Regions from separate parts of the Lysobacter gummosus genome, predicted to be linked through region 1. Evidence: predicted binding sites of a transcription regulator. Region 1 holds the regulator's gene; each other region holds the start of a gene.

The links. Region 1 encodes HrcA, which represses chaperone genes, less so after heat shock. Its sites were predicted from a motif close to TTNGCACTCNNNNNNNNNGAGTGCNAA; they were not measured.
Region 2: a site for HrcA is predicted at 4,885-4,911, ahead of LG3211_RS03740 (co-chaperone GroES). Genes of this name have one in related genera too.
Region 3: a site for HrcA is predicted at 1,564-1,590, ahead of rpoH (RNA polymerase sigma factor RpoH). Genes of this name have one in related genera too.

What each region holds. Positions count from the first base shown of each region.
Region 1 covers NZ_CP011131.1:2,501,974-2,508,117, reverse strand. Annotated here, with positions in the region: gene dnaK (molecular chaperone DnaK) at 156-2,072, opposite strand; gene grpE (nucleotide exchange factor GrpE) at 2,270-2,785, opposite strand; gene hrcA (heat-inducible transcriptional repressor HrcA) at 2,962-4,014, opposite strand; gene recN (DNA repair protein RecN) at 4,319-6,001, shown strand.
Region 2 covers NZ_CP011131.1:908,435-914,578, forward strand. Annotated here, with positions in the region: gene LG3211_RS03715 (zinc-dependent alcohol dehydrogenase family protein) at 1-212, shown strand, start outside; gene LG3211_RS03720 (endonuclease) at 423-2,192, opposite strand; gene LG3211_RS03725 (helix-turn-helix domain-containing protein) at 2,652-3,065, opposite strand; gene LG3211_RS03730 (cupin domain-containing protein) at 3,454-3,828, opposite strand; gene LG3211_RS03735 (GNAT family N-acetyltransferase) at 3,942-4,439, shown strand; gene LG3211_RS26970 (helix-turn-helix domain-containing protein) at 4,541-4,645, shown strand; gene LG3211_RS03740 (co-chaperone GroES) at 4,958-5,245, shown strand; gene groL (chaperonin GroEL) at 5,378-6,144, shown strand, end outside.
Region 3 covers NZ_CP011131.1:5,586,239-5,592,382, forward strand. Annotated here, with positions in the region: gene LG3211_RS22700 (DUF1203 domain-containing protein) at 1-427, opposite strand, end outside; gene rpoH (RNA polymerase sigma factor RpoH) at 675-1,553, opposite strand; gene LG3211_RS22710 (TonB-dependent receptor domain-containing protein) at 2,260-5,382, shown strand; gene LG3211_RS22715 (XVIPCD domain-containing protein) at 5,549-6,144, opposite strand, start outside.

The DNA.
Region 1 (6,144 bases):
ATCGAGAATCGAGAATTGGGAATCGTTGGAGCAAAAGCCGGAGACCCGGGTGGCCCGGCGCCGGCTACGGATACAAGAACGGGGAACCGGGTCGATGGCGGGCCGCATGCTCAAGCCCCACCACGATTTCCGATTCCCCATTCCCAATTCCCGGCTTACTTCTTGTCGTCCTTCACTTCGGTGAATTCCGCATCGACCACGTCGTCGGCCTTGGCCGAGGCGCCGTTGCCGGCCGGGGCTTCTTCGCCCGGCTGGCCGGCGTTGACCGCCGCGAGCAAGGTCTGCGCCGCTTCTTCCAGCGCCTTCGACTTGGCTTCGATCTGGCCCTTGTCGTCGCCCTTCATCGCCGTTTCCAGCTCGGAAATCGCGGCTTCGGCGCGGCCGATCTGGTCGCCCGGCAGCTTCTCGCCGTGTTCCTTGATGGTGCTGCGGGTCATGTGGATCAGACCGTCGGCGTGATTGCGCGCCTGCACCAGCTCATGGAACTTCTGGTCTTCCTCGCGGTTGGCTTCCGCGTCGGCGACCATCTTGGCGATCTCTTCCTCGGACAGGCCCGAACCGGCCTTGATCTCGACCTTCTGCTCCTTGTTGGTCTTCTTGTCCTTGGCCGACACGTGCAGGATGCCGTTGGCGTCGATGTCGAAGGACACCTCGACCTGCGGCATGCCGCGCGGCGAGGGCTCGATGCCGGACAGGTCGAAACGCGCCAGCGACTTGTTGAAACGGGCCTGCTCGCGCTCGCCCTGCAACACGTGCACGGTCACGGCCGACTGGTTGTCCTCGGCGGTGGAGAAGGTCTGCGAGGCCTTGGTCGGAACGGTGGTGTTCTTCTCGATGATCTTCGTGAACACGCCGCCCAGGGTTTCGATGCCCAGGCTCAGCGGGGTCACGTCGAGCAGCAGCACGTCCTTGACCTCGCCGGCCAGCACGCCGCCCTGGATCGCAGCGCCGACGGCGACGGCTTCATCCGGGTTGACGTCCTTGCGCGGTTCCTTGCCGAAGAATTCGGCCACGGCCTGGCTGACCTTGGGCATGCGGGTCTGACCGCCGACCAGGATCACCTCGGCCACGTCGCTGGCGCGCAGGCCGGCGTCGTTGAGCGCGATGCGGCACGGCTCGATCGTCTTCTTGACCAGATCCTCGACCAGCGACTCCAGCTTGGCGCGGGTCAGCTTGATGTTGAGGTGCTTCGGGCCGGAGGCGTCGGCGGTGACGTAGGGCAGATTGACTTCGGTCTGCTGCGAGGAGGACAGCTCGATCTTGGCGCGCTCGGCCGCGTCCTTCAGGCGCTGCAGGGCCAGCGGGTCCTTGCGCAGGTCGATGCCCTGGTCCTTCTGGAACTCTTCGACCAAGTAGTCGATGACGCGCTTGTCGAAGTCTTCGCCGCCCAGGAAGGTGTCGCCGTTGGTGGACAGCACCTCGACCTGCATTTCGCCGTCGACCGAGGCGATCTCGATGATCGACACGTCGAAGGTGCCGCCGCCCAGATCGTAGACCGCGACCTTGCGGTCGCCGCCCTTCTTGTCCATGCCGTAGGCCAGCGCGGCCGCGGTGGGTTCGTTGATGATGCGCTTGACGTCGAGGCCGGCGATCTTGCCGGCGTCCTTGGTCGCCTGGCGCTGGCTGTCGTTGAAGTAGGCCGGCACGGTGATCACCGCCTCGGTGACCGGCTCGCCCAGGTAGGCTTCGGCGGTCTTCTTCATCTTGCCGAGCACCTCGGCGGAGATCTGCTGCGGCGCCATCTTCTTGCCGTCCAGGGTCGAGACCCAGGCGTCGCCGTTGTCGTGCGGAACGATCGCGTACGGCACCAGGCCGAGATCCTTCTGCACTTCGGCGTCGGTCATCTTGCGGCCGATCAGGCGCTTGACCGCGTAGAAAGTGTTCTTGGGATTGGTGACCGCCTGGCGCTTGGCCGAAGCGCCGACCAGGACTTCGCCGTCCTTGGTGAAGGCGACGATGGACGGCGTGGTGCGGTCGCCCTCGGAGTTTTCGATGACCTTGGCCTTGCCGCCTTCCATGATCGCAACGCAGGAATTGGTGGTGCCCAGGTCGATGCCGATGATCTTGCCCATAGATGTAGCTCCCTCTCTCAATGCTTGAATGTTGGGGGCGGCGCGTGGTGCTGCAGGCCGCCGATGTTGGCTATTTGGGGCCCGGTGCCGGGCAGTTCAAGCGCCCGTGCCCGTTCCCCTCAATTGTTGTTGCCTTGGGTGAAGCTCGCGATCCATGCCCTCACGGCCCCCGCCGCGGCGCGGATGCGTCTTGCGATTCAGCCGTCCTGGGCGACCACGACCAGGGCCGGGCGCAGCAGGCGGTCGTTGAGCAGCCAGCCCTTCTGGTAGACCTGGACCACGTGATTCGGAGCCACGCCCGGCGCCGGCACCATGCTCATGGCCTGGTGGTGCTCCGGATTGAAGGGCTGGCCGGCGGGGTCGACCGCGACCAGGCCGTTGTCGTCGGCCACCTTGAGCAGCTGGCGCAGGGTCAGCTCCATGCCTTCGCGCAACGCGCCGGCCTCGTTGCCGGCGATGGCCAGGCCGGCTTCCAGGCTGTCGATCACCGGCAGCAGGGCGCCGAGCAGGCGCTCATTGGCGAATTTGCGCGCCATCTCGATATCGCGCGCCACGCGCTTGCGCTGGTTGTCGAGCTCGGCGCGTTCGCGCAGCGAATCCTCGCGCAGTTTGTTCAGCTCGGCGCGCAGGGTCTCGACCTCGGACAGCTCGGCGACCGGCGCCGGGTCCTGGGCGTCGAGGTTCAAGTCGGGGTTGGGATCGTTTTGGTTCATGCTGGTTCCTGGCGGTTTTCCGCGACAGGGCCAGCTATGGGGCCGGCACGGGGGCATTCAAGTGCCGGGATCTGCGGCGATCGTACGGGATCGGCGCTCAGCTGCGGCGTGCGGGAGCGGTTTCGGGACAATCCGGGCGCATGCGGGGTCCGGCCGCGAACGCTGAAGACGGCGGCTTACTCGGCCTCGGTCGTCTGAAACGCATTGCCCAGCGCATCGGCCGCGGCCTGCACCACCGGGATCACCCGGTCGTAGGCCATGCGGGTCGGCCCGATCACCCCGAGCACGCCCAGCACCCGCCCGCCGGCGGTGTACGGCGCGGTCACCAGCGACACGCCTTCCAGCGGCGCCAGCCCGGTTTCCTCCCCGATGAAGATGCGCACGCCCGGCGCCTGCACGGTGCGTTCGAGCAACTGCAGGATTTCGCGTTTGCGCGCGAACGCCTCGAACAGCTCGCGCAGCCGGTCCAGGTCGGCCAGCTCCTGCACGCCCATCAGCCGGGTCTGCCCGGCCAGGACCATGTCGTCGCCGTCCGGGGTCAGCACCTGCTCGGCCAGTTCCACCGACTGCGCCAGCAGCGTCTGCATCTCGGACTGGGCGTTGCGCAGTTCCAGCAGCAAGGTGGCGCGGATCTCGGCCACCGGGCGGCCGGCGAAATGGGCGTTGAGGTAATTGCCGACCCGTTCCAGCTCGCCGGCTTCGTAGGGCCGGCGGGTCTGGATGATGCGGTTCTGCACGTCCTGATCGGCGAAGACCAGGATCGCCAGCACCCGTTGCGCGTCGAGCGGCACGAAATCGATGCGCCGGAACGCGAACTGCTCGCGCTTGGGCACGCTGACCACGCCGACGAAGTGGGTCATCGCCGACAACAGCTCCGAGGCGCTGCCGAGCAAGGCCTGGGTACCGGTACCCGAAGGCAGCTCGCTGCGCAGCCGCGCGACCTCGCCGTCCGGCAGCGGCCGCACCTGCAGCAGCGAATCGACGAACAGCCGGTAGCCCTGCGAAGTCGGGATGCGGCCGGCGGAGGAATGCGGCGCGCTGAGCAGGCCGGCATCTTCCAGGTCGGACAGGATGTTGCGGATCGTCGCCGCGCTGACGTCGAGCCCGGCGTGCCGGGCCAGCGTCTGCGACCCGACCGGCTCGCCGCTGTGGATATAGCGGCCGATCAGCGTGCGCAGCAATTGCCGCGCGCGCGGGTCGAGGCTGGGATTGGGAGGTCGGCGGCTCATGGGGATGGATATAGGCGCGTGGAGGTGGGGGCGCAAGGGTTGGGGGGAGGAACGAGGAGCGAGAAGCGAGAACACAGGAGTGAGGAATGTGACCCCGGATCGAGAATGAGGCTTCGAGGGCTCCGCGCAGGCCTGCAAGTTTCACTCGACATCAAGATTCGAGCCGGTCCGGGTAAGAATTAAGCCCCACACTGCGCCGGCACCGCGACCCGATCTCAGCTTTTGATCCACCCGCCCCCTACGCTCGCCCCCGCCGCCGTTCCCATTCCCAGCCACCACCCTGCCCAGGCACAATCGCCGCCGCATGCTCGCCCATCTCTCGCTCAAGCAATTCGCCGTCGTCAGCGCCGCCGAGCTCAGCTTCGGTCCTGGCCTTACCGTGATCTCCGGCGAAACCGGCGCCGGTAAGTCCCTGCTGGTCGACGCCCTGGGGCTGCTCAGCGGCCTGCGCGCCGACAGCGGCGTGGTCCGCCACGGCGCCGACCGCGCCGAACTGGTCGCCGACTTCACCCTCGACGACGCCCCGCTCGCCGCCGCCTGGCTGCGCGAAAACGAACTCGACGAAACCGGCGACGGCGACGCGCCGGTCTGCCAGATCCGCCGGGTCATCCGCGCCGACGGCGGCTCGCGCGCCTGGGTCAACGGGCGGCCGGTGACCTTGGGGCAGCTCGGCGATCTGGCCACGCGCCTCGTCGAAATCCACGGCCAGCACGAACACCAGGCGCTGATGGCCAAGTCCAGCCAGCTCGATCTGCTCGACGCCTACGCCCGCAACGACGGCGTGCGCGAGCCGGTCGCCCGCGCCGCGCGCGAGTGGAGCGCGCTGTTGCGCGAACGCGAGACCCTGTTCGCCCAGGGCGACGTCTCCGACCGCATCGGCTGGCTGGAACACCAGCACGCCGAACTCGAACGCGAAACGCTCGACCCCGAGGCGCTGAGCAAGCTCACCGCCGACCATCGCCGCCACGCCCACGCCGCCGGCCTGATCGCCGCCTGCGAGACCGCGTTCGCGCGCATCGGCGGCGACGAAGGCCCGTCGCTGACCCGCACCCTGCAACAGGTGCGCGGCGAACTGCAGCGCGTGGCCGAGCACGAATCGCGCCTGCGCGATGTCGACGCCCTGCTCGACAACGCGGCGATCCAGATCGACGAAGCGCTGTCCCTGCTCGACCGGGTCCGCGACGACCTCGACCTGGACCCGGCCGCGTTCGAACAGATCGAAAGCAAGATCGGCCGCCTGCACGAACTGGCGCGCAAGCACCGCGTCGCGCCGGAGCAACTGGCCGCGACCCGCGACGGCATCGCGGAAGAACTCGAACAACTGCGCGGCGCCGGCGTGCGCCTGGAAAAACTCGACGTCGAGATCGACACCGCGCGCAAGACCTGGCGCAAGTCCGCCGACGCCCTGAGCCAGTCGCGCCGCGACGCGGCCAAGTCGCTGTCGGCCAAGACCACCGAGCTGATCGGCGAACTGGGCATGGGCGGCGGCCGCTTCGACGTCGCCATCGAAACCGTCGAAGACGACCGCCCCGACCCGCAGGGCGGCGAGCGCATCGAATTCATGGTCGCGGCCAACCCCGGCCAGCCGGCTCGGCCGCTGCGCAAGGTCGCCTCCGGCGGCGAACTGTCGCGCATCTCGCTGGCGATCGAGGTCGCCGCGTTCGGCCTGGACGCGGTGCCGACGATGGTGTTCGACGAAGTCGATTCCGGTATCGGCGGCGCGGTCGCGGAGATCGTCGGCCAGAAGCTGCGCGCCCTCGGCGGCAGCCGCCAGGTGCTGTGCGTGACCCACCTCGCCCAGGTCGCGGCCCAGGGCCACGCCCATTACCGCGTCAGCAAGGCCGCCAGCGAGGGCGTGACCCAGAGCGCGGTGCAGCTGCTGGTGTCCAAGCAGCGCGAAGAGGAACTGGCGCGGATGCTCGGCGGTATCGAACTTACGAAGGAAGTGCGCGCGGCGGCCAAGCGGCTGCTGGCGGATGTGGTTTGAGGGTTGGGGCTCGTGCGTTCGGGTTCCTGACATGATTCCCGGGCGGTCTCAGCCTGAAATTCGGAGTTCGGAGTCCGATGCCTGAGCCTGATGTCTGAGTCTGAGTCTGAGTCTGATGCCTAACGCCTGATACCCGAAACAGT
Region 2 (6,144 bases), 1.6 Mb from region 1:
ATTTGATCGGCCCGATCATGGCGCACCAGCTCAATATCCACGGCGTCAGCGTGGGCAGCCTGCAGGATCTGCGCGAATACCTGGATGAGGTCGAGGCGCATCGCATCCGTCCGGTCGTGGGCGCGCGGTTTTCGTTCGAGGAGGGCGCGCCGGCGATCGCGTCGATCGCGGAACAACGGCAGGTGGGCAAGCCGGTGGTGATTTTCGATTGAGCGGAAGTCTTTCGAGGTCTCTTGTAGGAGGGGCTTCAGCCCCGATGCTCTTCGCTCAGACCTTTCGACGGTCACCGCGACCTGAAACAAAAGCATCGGGGCTGAAGCTCCCTCCTACAAAAGCTCTCCCACAAAAGACCTCGAAGCTTCTGCAAAAAACGAAGGCCCGCAATCGCGGGCCTTCGTCGTATCGCAATCAACCGCGAGCGCTTACGGAATCAACTGGCAGCTCGCCGGCTTGGCCGAGTTGAACAGCGACGCCGTCGCCCATTCCGGATGATCGATGAACGGGTTGCGGTTGCCCTGGAAGCTGTAGATCACTTCGTTGCGCGCCTTCTCGGCCGCATCCGGCGGATCGGCCTGATGCCACGACAACAGCGTGGTCAGCAAACCCATGTATGCCGGCGAAGAGGAAGTGATGACGATCTTGCTGCGGTCGTCGGTCAGTTCCAGATCCGGCTCGCTCTGGCCGTTGTTCGGATCGGTGCCGCCTTCGTAGCGGATCGCCATGTACAACACCGCGCGCGCCATGTCGCCGCGACGCTTGCCCCAGACCTGGAACGAGCCGCTGTTGCCGTCGGGCGTCTTGAACCAGTTGGAGTTGCCCGGATACACGCCGCTGCCGCCGCCGCTGCCGTTGTTGACCTCGGTGACGCGCTCGCCGCAGCCGCTGGACAGCGAGCAGTCGGCGAAGGGCTTGTTGCCGCGGTCGGCGTTGTAGCCGGCGTCGGTCAGATACAGCATGTGGGTGTCGGTGTACGGCGCGTACGGCAGGCCGAGGTTACCGGTCGCGGTGCCGAAGCCCAGCGAGTTCGGCCAGGTGTGTTCGCGGTTGTACTTCACGCCGCTGCCGCTGCCCGCGCGGTCGGTGACCTTGAGGTAGCTGCGGTTCTTGTACGCATCGAGGATGCGGCCGGAGTTGTTCGGATCTTCGTCGGCGATTTCCAGGATCGTCCAGGTGTTGGTGGTGCCGCCGCTGTACGGATAGGCCGTGTGGCCCTTGATGGTCTCGTGCAGCGAGCAGCGCAGCTGGCTGGCGCTGCTGGTGTTGACGTGCGAGTAGTAACCCGTCGGCGTGCCGCCGCCGCTGGCGACGTTGAAGTTGACCACCGTGTTCGCGGCCGGCGTGGCGCCGCCGGCGTCGGTGACCTTGCTCGCCACGACGGTGAAAGTGCAGGCCTCGCCGGCGTGCAGCGCGGTGCCGGTGGAGGCGGTGATCGCGGTGCCGCTGGACGGATAGGTCAGGGCGACCGCGCCGGAGGTCGCGCACTGCAGCGTCAGCGCGCCGCTGGCGAGCGTCACCGCTTCGCTGAAGTTCGCCGCCAGGTCGCCCGCGGCCGGGAAGCTGGTCGAACCGTTGGACGGCGTGGTCGAGCTCACGCTCGGCGGCGTGTTCGGCGCGCTGCCGGTGAAGGTCTGGCCGTTGTTGCAGGCGCCGAAGGTCTGGCTCGCCGAGCTCTGCCAGGTGAACTGCGAATACGCGCTGCCGTTGCCGGACAACTGCAGCGAGGTGCCGGCCGCGGCCGAACCGGATTCCGATACCGGCAGATTGGTGCTGGTCTTGCCCGAGGCCGGGCCGTTGCTGGCGGTGATTCCGCCTTCGTAGCTCAGGAACTGCACCACGGTGCCGCTGCCATCGACCAGGGCGAAGCCGTCGTTGGAGCCGTTCTGGATGCCGTTGGTGGGATAGCTCAGCGTGGCGATGCGCACGCTGCCGCCGCAGGTCACCACGCTGCCGGCCGGGACCAGATCGTTGTCGTAGGTGGTCGCCGACGACGGCGTGCTGCCGTTGTACAGATAGATGCGGTAATTGCTGAGCGTTTCGCCGGCCGTGGCGACGACCTCGATGCGCTCGCCGACATCGCCGCTGGAGGTGGCGTCGTCGTAATGGAATTCGTTGATGAACACGGCGGCCGGAGCCATCGTCGGCAACAGCGCGGCGATGGCGAGCGTGAGAACGCCGGCGCGGCGCGCGGACATGAGATTGGAACAGCCAGCAACGGACTTGGGCATCGATACGGCTCCTTTTGAGTGGCATCGCGCGCGGTCGCCGTGCGGCGAACCGCCGGCGCGATTCGGGCGCCCTCCCCAGGGCGCGTCGGTCGAGTCTAGTCGGGCTTTGTGACAGCGTCGGCCCGGGGAGTGGCGACGGCATCGCGAAACAGCGACGGGTGTCGCGCTTGGCCACATGGACGGCGATAGCGGGGCGACAGCTTCGCGCCAACTGGGCGATGGAAACGCGACAGGGCGGCGACAGCTGCGCGGGAAGTTGCTGCGCGGGAGGCGTGTGAGAGGCCGCTTTCGTGGGCGGGCGCTTTAGCCCCGATGCTTTTTTTCAGATCGCGGCAACGGGGCGAAGAGCATCGGGGCTAAAGCGCCCGCCCACAAAAGCCCTTCTTTCAAGCTTCTTCCCGCGAAAATCCGCAATGCCCCGCGAGCTCAAGCCGCACCGCGCGCCTTGCCGCCGCTGCTGCGCGGCCGCCCCGTCCGCAATTCCGCCAATTGCTCGGCGACCTCCACCAACGGCGCCCTCGACCGGGTCGGCGCCTCGCGGAACGCGGCGATCAGCCGCAGTTCCAGGGGGTCGTCGATCAACAGCGCATCGGCGGCGGCGACCGAATCCATCGCCGTGTCCTGCGACAGACTCATCTTGCCGCGGCCGGTGGCCAGCCACTCGAACTGGACGCCCGTCACCATCGCCACTTCGCGCAGATGGGACACGCTGGGGAACTTGCCCTGGGCCGATTCCCAGTGCCCGACCGCGCTGCGCTGGACGCCGACCGCCGCGCCCAGCGCAGCTTGCGACAGACCGGCGTGGCGACGGGCGAGGCGTATGCGCTGCTGCGGCGTCATGTGACAGTTTTGGGCAGTTTTTAAGGAGTTTTTCCGCTATTGCTACCGATATTCACCTGGTGAGCGATAGACACAGGACCTAGTGCGTTTTCGCTAGCGTTGTGTACCGGCGTAACCAATGAATACGGCAGCTTAGACATTCGAACAAGTGTAAGAGCTAGCAAAAGTAGCCAAAAACACGATCCGGTGGTGTAGCAACCGTGATGAGGACTTCGGAATATGGCACCTCGCCGATACGGACTTCGGCTAGACACGAGGTCGGTTCGGGGGACGGGCGCAGGATCGCGCCATGCGCAGGACGGCCATCTCCGCACCAAAGAGCGCGTTCCACGGGACGCGCTCTTTCTTTTTGTGGCGCCGGACCGCGGCCGCGGCCGGTGTGCCGCGATCAGCCCAGCGGCCGCAACTGCTCCTGCAGCGAACGGGTCTTGTCGGTCACCACATCGCCGGTGTGCTGCGTGGTCTTGCGCTCGATCAGCAGCAGGTGGCATTCCTCGTCGGCGATCGGGTTGTGGCGCACGCCCTTGGGCACGACGAACATCTCGCCCGCGCCCAGCTCGACGCTGCGCTCTTCCATCTCGATCACCAGCCGGCCCTTGAGCACGTAGAACAACTCGTCCTCGTCGGCGTGGCTGTGCCAGGCCAGGGTGCCGTGCACGCGCGCGACCTTGATATAGGCCTCGTCCACCTCGGCCACCACCCGCGGCGACCACAGTTCGGTGAGCGAGGCGGCGATTTCGGCGGGGGAGGTCACGGACGACATGGTCGGATCCTGGCGAAGGCGGGGACCGGCAGTTTAGTACGCGCGCGGCCGGCGGCATCGCGGTCTGCGCGGGCGTGGATTATCGTGAGGCCGGACCTTTACGGAACGCTTGCATGTCTTCGCCTCCATCCCACGCGCACGCCCTGCCGCCGCCGCGTCCGGCGCGCAGCGACGAAGCCGCGCGCCTGTGGGCGCTGCGCACGCAGGCGGTGCGCGCGACCTGCATCAGCCATTACGACGCCGCCACCGTCGCGGCATGGTCGGCCTCGCCGTTGCCGGATTCCTACGCGCGCATGATCGCCGCCGGCGGCGCGGTGCTGATCGAGGAAGACGGCGAGTTGCTCGGCTACGGCATCGTCGATCTGGACGGCGCCGAAGTCGAGGCGATGTTCGTCGATCCCGCGCACGGCGGACGCGGCCTGGGCGCGCGGCTGATGGCCGAGATCGATGCGATCGCCCGCACCCACGGCCTGCCGGCGTTGACGGTGGCGTCTTCGCTCAACGCCGTCGCGTTTTATCAGGCGATGGGGTTCCGGACGATCGGCGAAGACGCGTATGCGCATCCCAGCGGCGTGAGCCTGGCCTGTGTGCGGATGCACAAGCATTTATAGCTTGCCCGCGCCGGCGATGCCGACAGCCTGCTGCAATGGCGGCAACGCGCGCGGCTGATGCGCGCGCTGGAGCGGCTGGCCGCCGGCGAAGCGGTGCCGCGGTGGCGCTGGACCTGGGCTACGACAGCGTCAGCGCCTTCATCGCCATGTTCCGGCGCCACCTGGGCGCGACGCCGACGCAGTACCTCAAGTCCCTGCACGACTGAGGCGGCCCGGTCCGGCGCGACATCAGGCCTGAACCCGGTCCGCGGCGGCGGCCGCCCTGTCATCCCGGTTTCGCCTGGCGATGGGAGCCTGTCGGCGTCCGGCTCCGATCCTGGGGGCGGAACCGGCCGGGTCCCGGGCGGGCGGCGCGAAGGATTTATTCGTCCGCCCCCTTGAAAGCCCGCCGGCGCCCCTCATTAAGCGTGCAGTCCCGGCTTGCCGGGCGCTTTTGCCCCCGCCGTTGGCACTCGACGGGGGCGACTGCTAAAATTCCCGTTCTTTCTCCACCCATTCAGTCACTTACAGAGGTCGCCATGAATCTCAAGCCGCTTTATGACCGCGTTGTGGTCAAGCCGATCGAAGCCGACGAAGTCTCCGCCGGCGGCATCATCATCCCCGACGCCGCCAAGGAAAAGTCCACCAAGGGCGAGATCGTCGCCGTTGGCGAAGGCAAGGCCCTGGACAACGGCAGCGTGCGCGCGCCGAAGCTCAAGGTCGGCGACAAGGTCATCTACGGCCAGTACTCGGGCAGCTCCTACAAGCAGGACGGCGTCGAATACAAGATCCTCAAGGAAGACGACGTTCTCGCGATCGTCGGCTGAGCGAGCCGGGAATCGGGAATGGGGAATCGGGAATCGTCAAAGCGCTTGCGCTGACGTTCCCGCCCATGCCGATTCCACCGCTTCTGCTCTTTCCATTCCCGATTCCCCATTCCCAATTCCCGGAGTTTCACCATGGCTGCTAAAGAAATTCGTTTCGGTGAGGACGCACGCGCCAAGATGGTGCGCGGCGTAAATATTCTCGCCAATGCCGTCAAGGCCACCCTCGGCCCGAAGGGCCGCAACGTCGTGCTCGAGAAGAGCTTCGGCGCGCCGACGATCACCAAGGACGGCGTGTCCGTCGCCAAGGAGATCGAACTGGCGGACAAGTTCGAGAACATGGGCGCGCAGATGGTCAAGGAAGTCGCTTCCAAGACCTCCGACAACGCCGGCGACGGCACCACCACCGCGACCGTGCTGGCCCAGGCGCTGATCCGCGAAGGCATGAAGGCCGTTGCGGCCGGCATGAACCCGATGGACCTCAAGCGCGGCATCGACAAGGCCGTGGTCGAAGCGGTGGCCGAGCTGAAGAAGCTGTCCAAGCCGTCGTCCACCAGCAAGGAAATCGCCCAGGTCGGCGCGATCTCGGCCAACTCCGACGCCGACATCGGCGACCTGATCGCCCAGGCGATGGACAAGGTCGGCAAGGAAGGCGTGATCACCGTTGAAGACGGTTCGGGCCTGGAGAACGAGCTCGACGTCGTCGAGGGCATGCAGTTCGACCGCGGCTACCTGTCGCCGTACTTCATCAACAACCAGCAGTCGATGTCGGCCGAACTGGACGACCCCTACGTGCTGCTGTACGACAAGAAGATCTCCAACGTGCGCGACCTGCTGCCCGTGCTGGAAGGCGTGGCCAAGGCCGGCAAGCCGCTGCTGATCGTCGCGGAAGAAGTCGAAGG
Region 3 (6,144 bases), 3.0 Mb from region 1:
CGTTGTGCGCATGCACCGTCGCCACGGCCGGATCGGCCATCACCTCGGCCAGCGCGGCATCGGCGTCGGCGCCGTCCAGCGTGCGCGCCGCGAGCATCCAGCCGTCGCCGTCGTAAGCGCGCAGCGACAGATAGCGGGTGCGCAGCATCGGCGGCAGTTCGTCTTCGAAATGCATCGCGCGCGCCGCGGCTTCGCGCACGTAGATCGGGCCGCTGGCGCGATACGGGCCGTCGGTGTGATGTTCGTAAGTCAGCAGCAGCAGGGTTTCGCCGGGCGCGGCGTTGGCCAGCGAAACCCGGCACGGATAACCGGTCGGGCTGTCGGCGACGACCCGGCGCATGCCGTGCGCGTGCAGGCTGGCGTCGTCGAGCGCGAACAGCGGGGCGAAGGGTTCCGGCGCGAGGCCGTCGATGCGATAGGTGTTCATGGCGACTCCGAATGGAAATTCGCCTGCACGATAGGGCCGCGGGAGTCGCGACGATATCCGCGTCTTGCGGTCGATTGGGGGCATGTATTCGCTGCCGTGAAGACGGGCTGGGCATAGAGCGCTGGTTCGGCGCGATGGCCGCGGATTCGCGCGGTGCGATCGGATCGGGCGGATGAATTCGCGCGCGGAAAAACAAACGGCCCGGTTTCCCGGGCCGTTGAGTCGCAGCGCGTTGTACGCAGCTTCGTTAGGCCGCGAACAGCCCACGCATCTTCTTCAACGCGTTGGCCTCGATCTGGCGGATGCGCTCGGCGCTGACGCCGTACTCATCGGCCAATTCCTGCAGCGTGATCTTGCTGTCGGCATCGAGCCAGCGGCGCTTGATGATGTCGCGCGAACGCGCATCCAGGCCGGCCAGACCTTCGCGCAGCAGGCCGAGCTGGTTGTCTTCTTCGTCCTCGCGCTCGTAGCTCTGCGAGGGGTCTTCCTCGGCGGCGCGCAGGTACGCGGCCGGCGACGGCGGGGCGTGGTCGTCGTCCTCGTCGGCCGGGGCATCGAAACCGATGTCGCGGCCGGACAGGCGCGATTCCATTTCCAGCACTTCGCGCTCGGAAACGTTGAGGTCCTTCGCGACCTGGCTGACTTCCTCGGCGTTCATCCAACCCAGGCGCTTCTTGCTCTTGCGCAGGTTGAAGAACAGCTTGCGCTGCGCCTTGGTCGTGGCGACCTTGACGATGCGCCAGTTCTTGAGGATGAACTCATGCATCTCGGCGCGGATCCAGTGGACCGCGAAGGAGACCAGACGCACGCCCTGTTCCGGGTCGAAGCGCTTGACCGCCTTCATCAGGCCGATGTTGCCTTCCTGGATGAGGTCGCCGATCTGCAGGCCGTAGCCGTTGTAGCCGCGGGCCACGTGGACCACGAAGCGCAGATGCGAGTGAACGAGTTCACGGGCCGCGTCGAGGTCTTCCCCGTCGCGGAAACGGCGCGCCAGCGCCTGCTCGTCTTCGGCCGTAAGCACCGGGATCTGGTGCACGGCGCCGATGTACGCGTCCAGCGAACCGAGCGCGCTGGGCACAGGCAGGTTGTTGGCGACTAGAGCAGTGGATTGGGCAATAGGGGTCATGGCAGCGATCTTAGCAGTCGGCCTATAGGAGTGCTAAAGCGAGGGGAAGTTCACTGTGTTGCGGCATTAGAACGTCGGAACTGCGAACTCGTGACGGCGGGTAGCGTCGTCGCGCGTCGGCGCCGCGGGAATCGGATGCTTCAACGATGTGCATCCTGCTCCGACTGGATGAATTTAAAATTATTCCGCGAAAACAATGAGTTAATGTTGCGATGACGGAGCAGCCGGATCACGGCCCGCCTCCGTCCGAGTGGCATTGGACGCGGATTCGTGCCGCATCCGGCCGCCGGTTTCATCGCAAGCCCATCTGAGACCACTCTTCGCGGGCCGAAGTTCCAGCCGACACCGGGGCTCCGTTCAGGTGGCGCGGCCGCCCGGGACAAACGTGCCGCTCGTCGAAGCCGCGGGCGATCGCCGGAGCAAGCCGTGGCAGGCGGGTCCGAACGCATGCACGGCAACGCATCTGCGCACCTTCCGCATGCCTGGACACGACTTGCGAATCGGTCAGCCCGATCCGTGCAAATCGCTGGCCCGCAGTCGCCAAAACCGCCTAGGCCGTGCGAGCGTTCTCGCAGAATCAGTAAGATAGAGAAGCTCATCACAAATTTTTAATGTTTCCCGCCACGCCGACCGGTTGCGACTCGGGCTCGGACTGCGCGTAGTGGACGGGCCGGCCGCCTCGGGCCGGCGTACGACGGGGAACGACATGACCACCACTTCCAACGGGAGGGCGCTGCGGCGCCGTCCCTTGCTCATCGCTATCGCCTTCGCCATGGCGGCGCCGGGCTTCGCGGTCGCAGGGCCCCAGGACGCGCAGACGTCCACGGCTCCCGCCGCCGCGCCGGCCGAACGTGCCGCCACCGAACTGGAAGGCATCCAGGTCACCGCCTCGCGCATTCCGCGCACCGGCTTCGATTCGCTGGAACCGGCCACGGTGATCAACGGCGACGCCGTGCGCGAGCGCGGCGTGACCAACATCGCCGACGCGCTCAACCAGACCGTCGGCTTCGGCGTCGGCCAGACGCCCGAAGGCGGCCAGGGCAGCTTCGCCGGCGGCGTCAACTTCGTGAACCGGTTCGGCCTGGGCAGCAACCGCACGCTGACCCTGATCAACGGCCGCCGCGTGGTGACCTCGCGCGCGCTGACCAACTTCGGCTTCTCCGCCGGCGCCCAGGTCGATCTCAACGCGATCCCGGTGCAGATGATCGACCGCGTCGAGAACGTCGCCATCGGCGGCGCGCCGACCTACGGCTCCGACGCCATCGCCGGCGTGGTCAACGTCATCCTCAAGGACCGCTTCCAGGGCGCCGAGGTCAATTTCAACTACGGCATCAGCGATCAAAGCGACAACCAGATCATGGGTTACAACTTCGTCGCCGGTTCGGATTTCGCCGACGGTCGCGGCAACGTGATCGTCAGCGGTTCCTACGACGAATCCGAAGGCCTGGTGCGTTCGGACCGCACCGATTTCGCCCGCGCCTACGCCTTCCCGGCCAATCCCAACGCCGCGCAGATGGCGACCAACCAGCCCGGCCGCACGCCCGGCAACGACGGCCGCGTCAATCCGGACATTCCCTTCGACACCGGCCCGGAAGACGGTATCCCCGGCACCGTGCTGATCCGCAACGCGCGCACCTTCACCACCACCTTCGGCGGTCTGCTGCTGCCGGCCAGCGGCGCGATCACCTCCCCCGGCGGCGCCTTGGTCGGCTTCGGCCCGAACAAGCGCACCTATCTGCAGTTCGCGCCGAACGGCGACATCGTGCCCTATGACCCGGGCATCAACTTCGGCACCAGCACCGCCTCGGGCGGTCAGGGGCTCAACACCGCCGACATCACCGCGCTGTTGACCAGCCTGCAGCGGCAGTCGGTCAACGTGATCGCGCACTACGATGTCGCCGACAATGTGCGCCTGTTCGTCGAGGGCATGCATTACCACTCCGAGGCCGATCCGCCGGTGGATATCGCCAGCACCGGCAACACCACCGCCGGCACCCGCCTCAACAGCGCGCTGCTGGTGAAGTCCGATCACCCGCTGCTCAACGCGCAGGCGCGGCAGCAGTTGGCGGCGTTGAAAATTCCGACTTTCCGCCTCGCCCGCACCTCGGCCGATCTCGGGCTGACACCGGACCATGTCGAAAGCGACATCGACCGCATCGTGATCGGCGCCCGCGGCGACTTCGATCTGTGGACGCGCCAGTTCGACTGGGAAGTGTCGGCCAACTACGGCCGCATGCAGGCCAGCACCTCGTCGGTGTCGCTGAACCAGCAGAACTTCATCAACGCGATCAACGTGCGCAACGTCGGCGGCAAGCTGGTGTGCGATCCCACCGCGCGCAATGCCGTCTATTTGGCCTCGGCCGGCGCCAATTCCGAGCCGATCGCCGATCCCAACTGCGTGCCGCTGGATCTGTTCGGCCAGGGCCGCCCGTCCAAGGAAGCGATCAACTACGTCACCGGCCGCGCCGTCACCGATTTCGAACAAAAGCAGAAGGTGTTCAGCGCCTTCATGCACGGCAACATCGCCGATCTGTGGAGCGGTCCGCTCAATGTCGCGCTGGGCTACGAGCACCGGGTCGAGGAAGGCGGCTTCACCCCGAACGATTTCACCCGCCGCGGGCTCGGCCGCTCGGTGGCGATTCCGCCGCTCAACGGCAAGTTCCACACCAACGAGTACTACGCCGAAGCGTTGCTGCCACTGGTGTCGGAGAACGCGGACATTCCCGGCCTGCATCGTCTGGATATCACCGGCAAGTTCCGCCGCGTCGATAACAGCGTCAACGGCGGCTTCAACGCCTACACCTACGGGTTGCAGTGGGAGCCGATTCCCGGCCTGCTGGTGCGCGGCAACAAGACCCGCTCGCTGCGCGCGCCGGTGATCACCGAGTTGTTCCTGCCGCAGGTGGAACTGTTCCAGAGCACCTCCGATCCCTGCGATCGCCGCAACGTCACCGGCGGCCCGGCGCCAGCGGTGCGCGCGCGCAACTGCGCGGCGTTCTACCAGCAGTACGGCCTGAACCCGGTGGACTTCCAGCAGAACGCGTCCACCGCGCGCGGCGCGCGCCAGGGCGAGCCGAACCTGGACAACGAATCGGCCGATTCGTGGACCGCCGGCGTGGTCTGGCAGCCCGACTTCATCCGCGGCCTGCGCATGGCGGTGGACTACAACGAGGTCAAGCTCAAGGACCAGATCTTCGCCCAGAGCATCAACGATGTGCTGTCGGCCTGCTACGACAATCCCGACTTCAACGCCGGCAACGTCAACACCGCCAACTACTACTGCCAGCAGGTCCAGCGCCGTGCCGACGGCCAGTTCGACATCGTCGGCGTGCGTTATCGCAACGGCGACTTCATCCACTTCCAGGGCATCACCGGCGAGTTGACCTATCGCTGGGACGCCGGCGATTGGGGCCAGTTCGACTTCAGCGCCAATGCGCTGATCGTCAAGCGCTTCGAAAGCTCGACCACCGGCGTGTCGGTGGACGACGATCGCGGCGAGATCGGCATGTCCGAGCGGCAGTTCCAGTTCGGCGTGGATTACCAGAAGGGGCCGGTCGGCTTGAACCTGCAGGGACGTTATCTGAGTCCGTCGGTGTTCGACAACGAGAACACCGTGGAGACTTCCGACATCCTGCGCGCCCCGGCCTACTGGCTGTTCAGCGCCGGCGCCAACTATCGCTTCGGCGATAACGTGGTGCTGCGCTTCAACGTGCAGAACCTGTTGGACAAGGACCCGCCGCTGGGCACCACGCCGGGCGAGTTGGGTATCGGCACGTACGACATCCTGGGGCGGCGTTATAACTTCAGTGTGACGTATCGGTTCGATTGAAGCACGGTCTTCGCCACAACCTCTCTTCCGCAGGGGAGAGAGGTTGGTGAGTTGGGTGTCTCAAGGAACTCGCGAAACGTTATCCGCTCGCATATGAGGTTGAGCCAAGACGCTTCTAAGGTGCGTTTCACCATTCGCGGGCAACGCTGGCGTGCGTGCCGACTCGTTACAGCTTCGGCCCCTTCGGGGCTGGATCGTCTTGCGTCTGTGTGGGTGTTGGTTGCGGCCCGCTCTGCGTTTGCGCTTGCTGTTGCGCCAGCGCGGAATGAATCTGCTGCGAGGCTTGGACCAAGCTCGTGGCGTTGTCCTGTGCCGCGGGCAGCAAGGCCAGTTTCGCTGTCGGGTTGCCCATTTCACCCTGACCGGCTATCAGGCCGCTGCGGTCGTTGTTGAAGACGACAAAATCGATTCGATCCAGCCGCTCGTTCTGCCCGCCCTGCGGTCGTTGCGCGCCCGCGAGGCTGGCGTAGGTCAGATTGGCGGCGGCTTGTTGCAAGCGCTCGCCCGAGAATGTGCCGGCAGGGATGTTCGGCGAGCGCTCGATCGCGTTCATCGCTTGCTGGAAGCGTTCGTGGCCGGGGTGATTGTGGTCGGTGATGCTGGCGGCGCCCGGAGGCGAAGAGGCCGGCGCTTGCGGTCCCGGTTGCGCCGGTTGCTTTGGCGCGCCCTGCTCGGGCGCGGGCGCGCTGGGCTGCTGTGTCTGCGCGCGTGCCGCCGGGCCGATGTTGAACTCGGCGAAACTGCCGTCGCGAACTAGCCGAT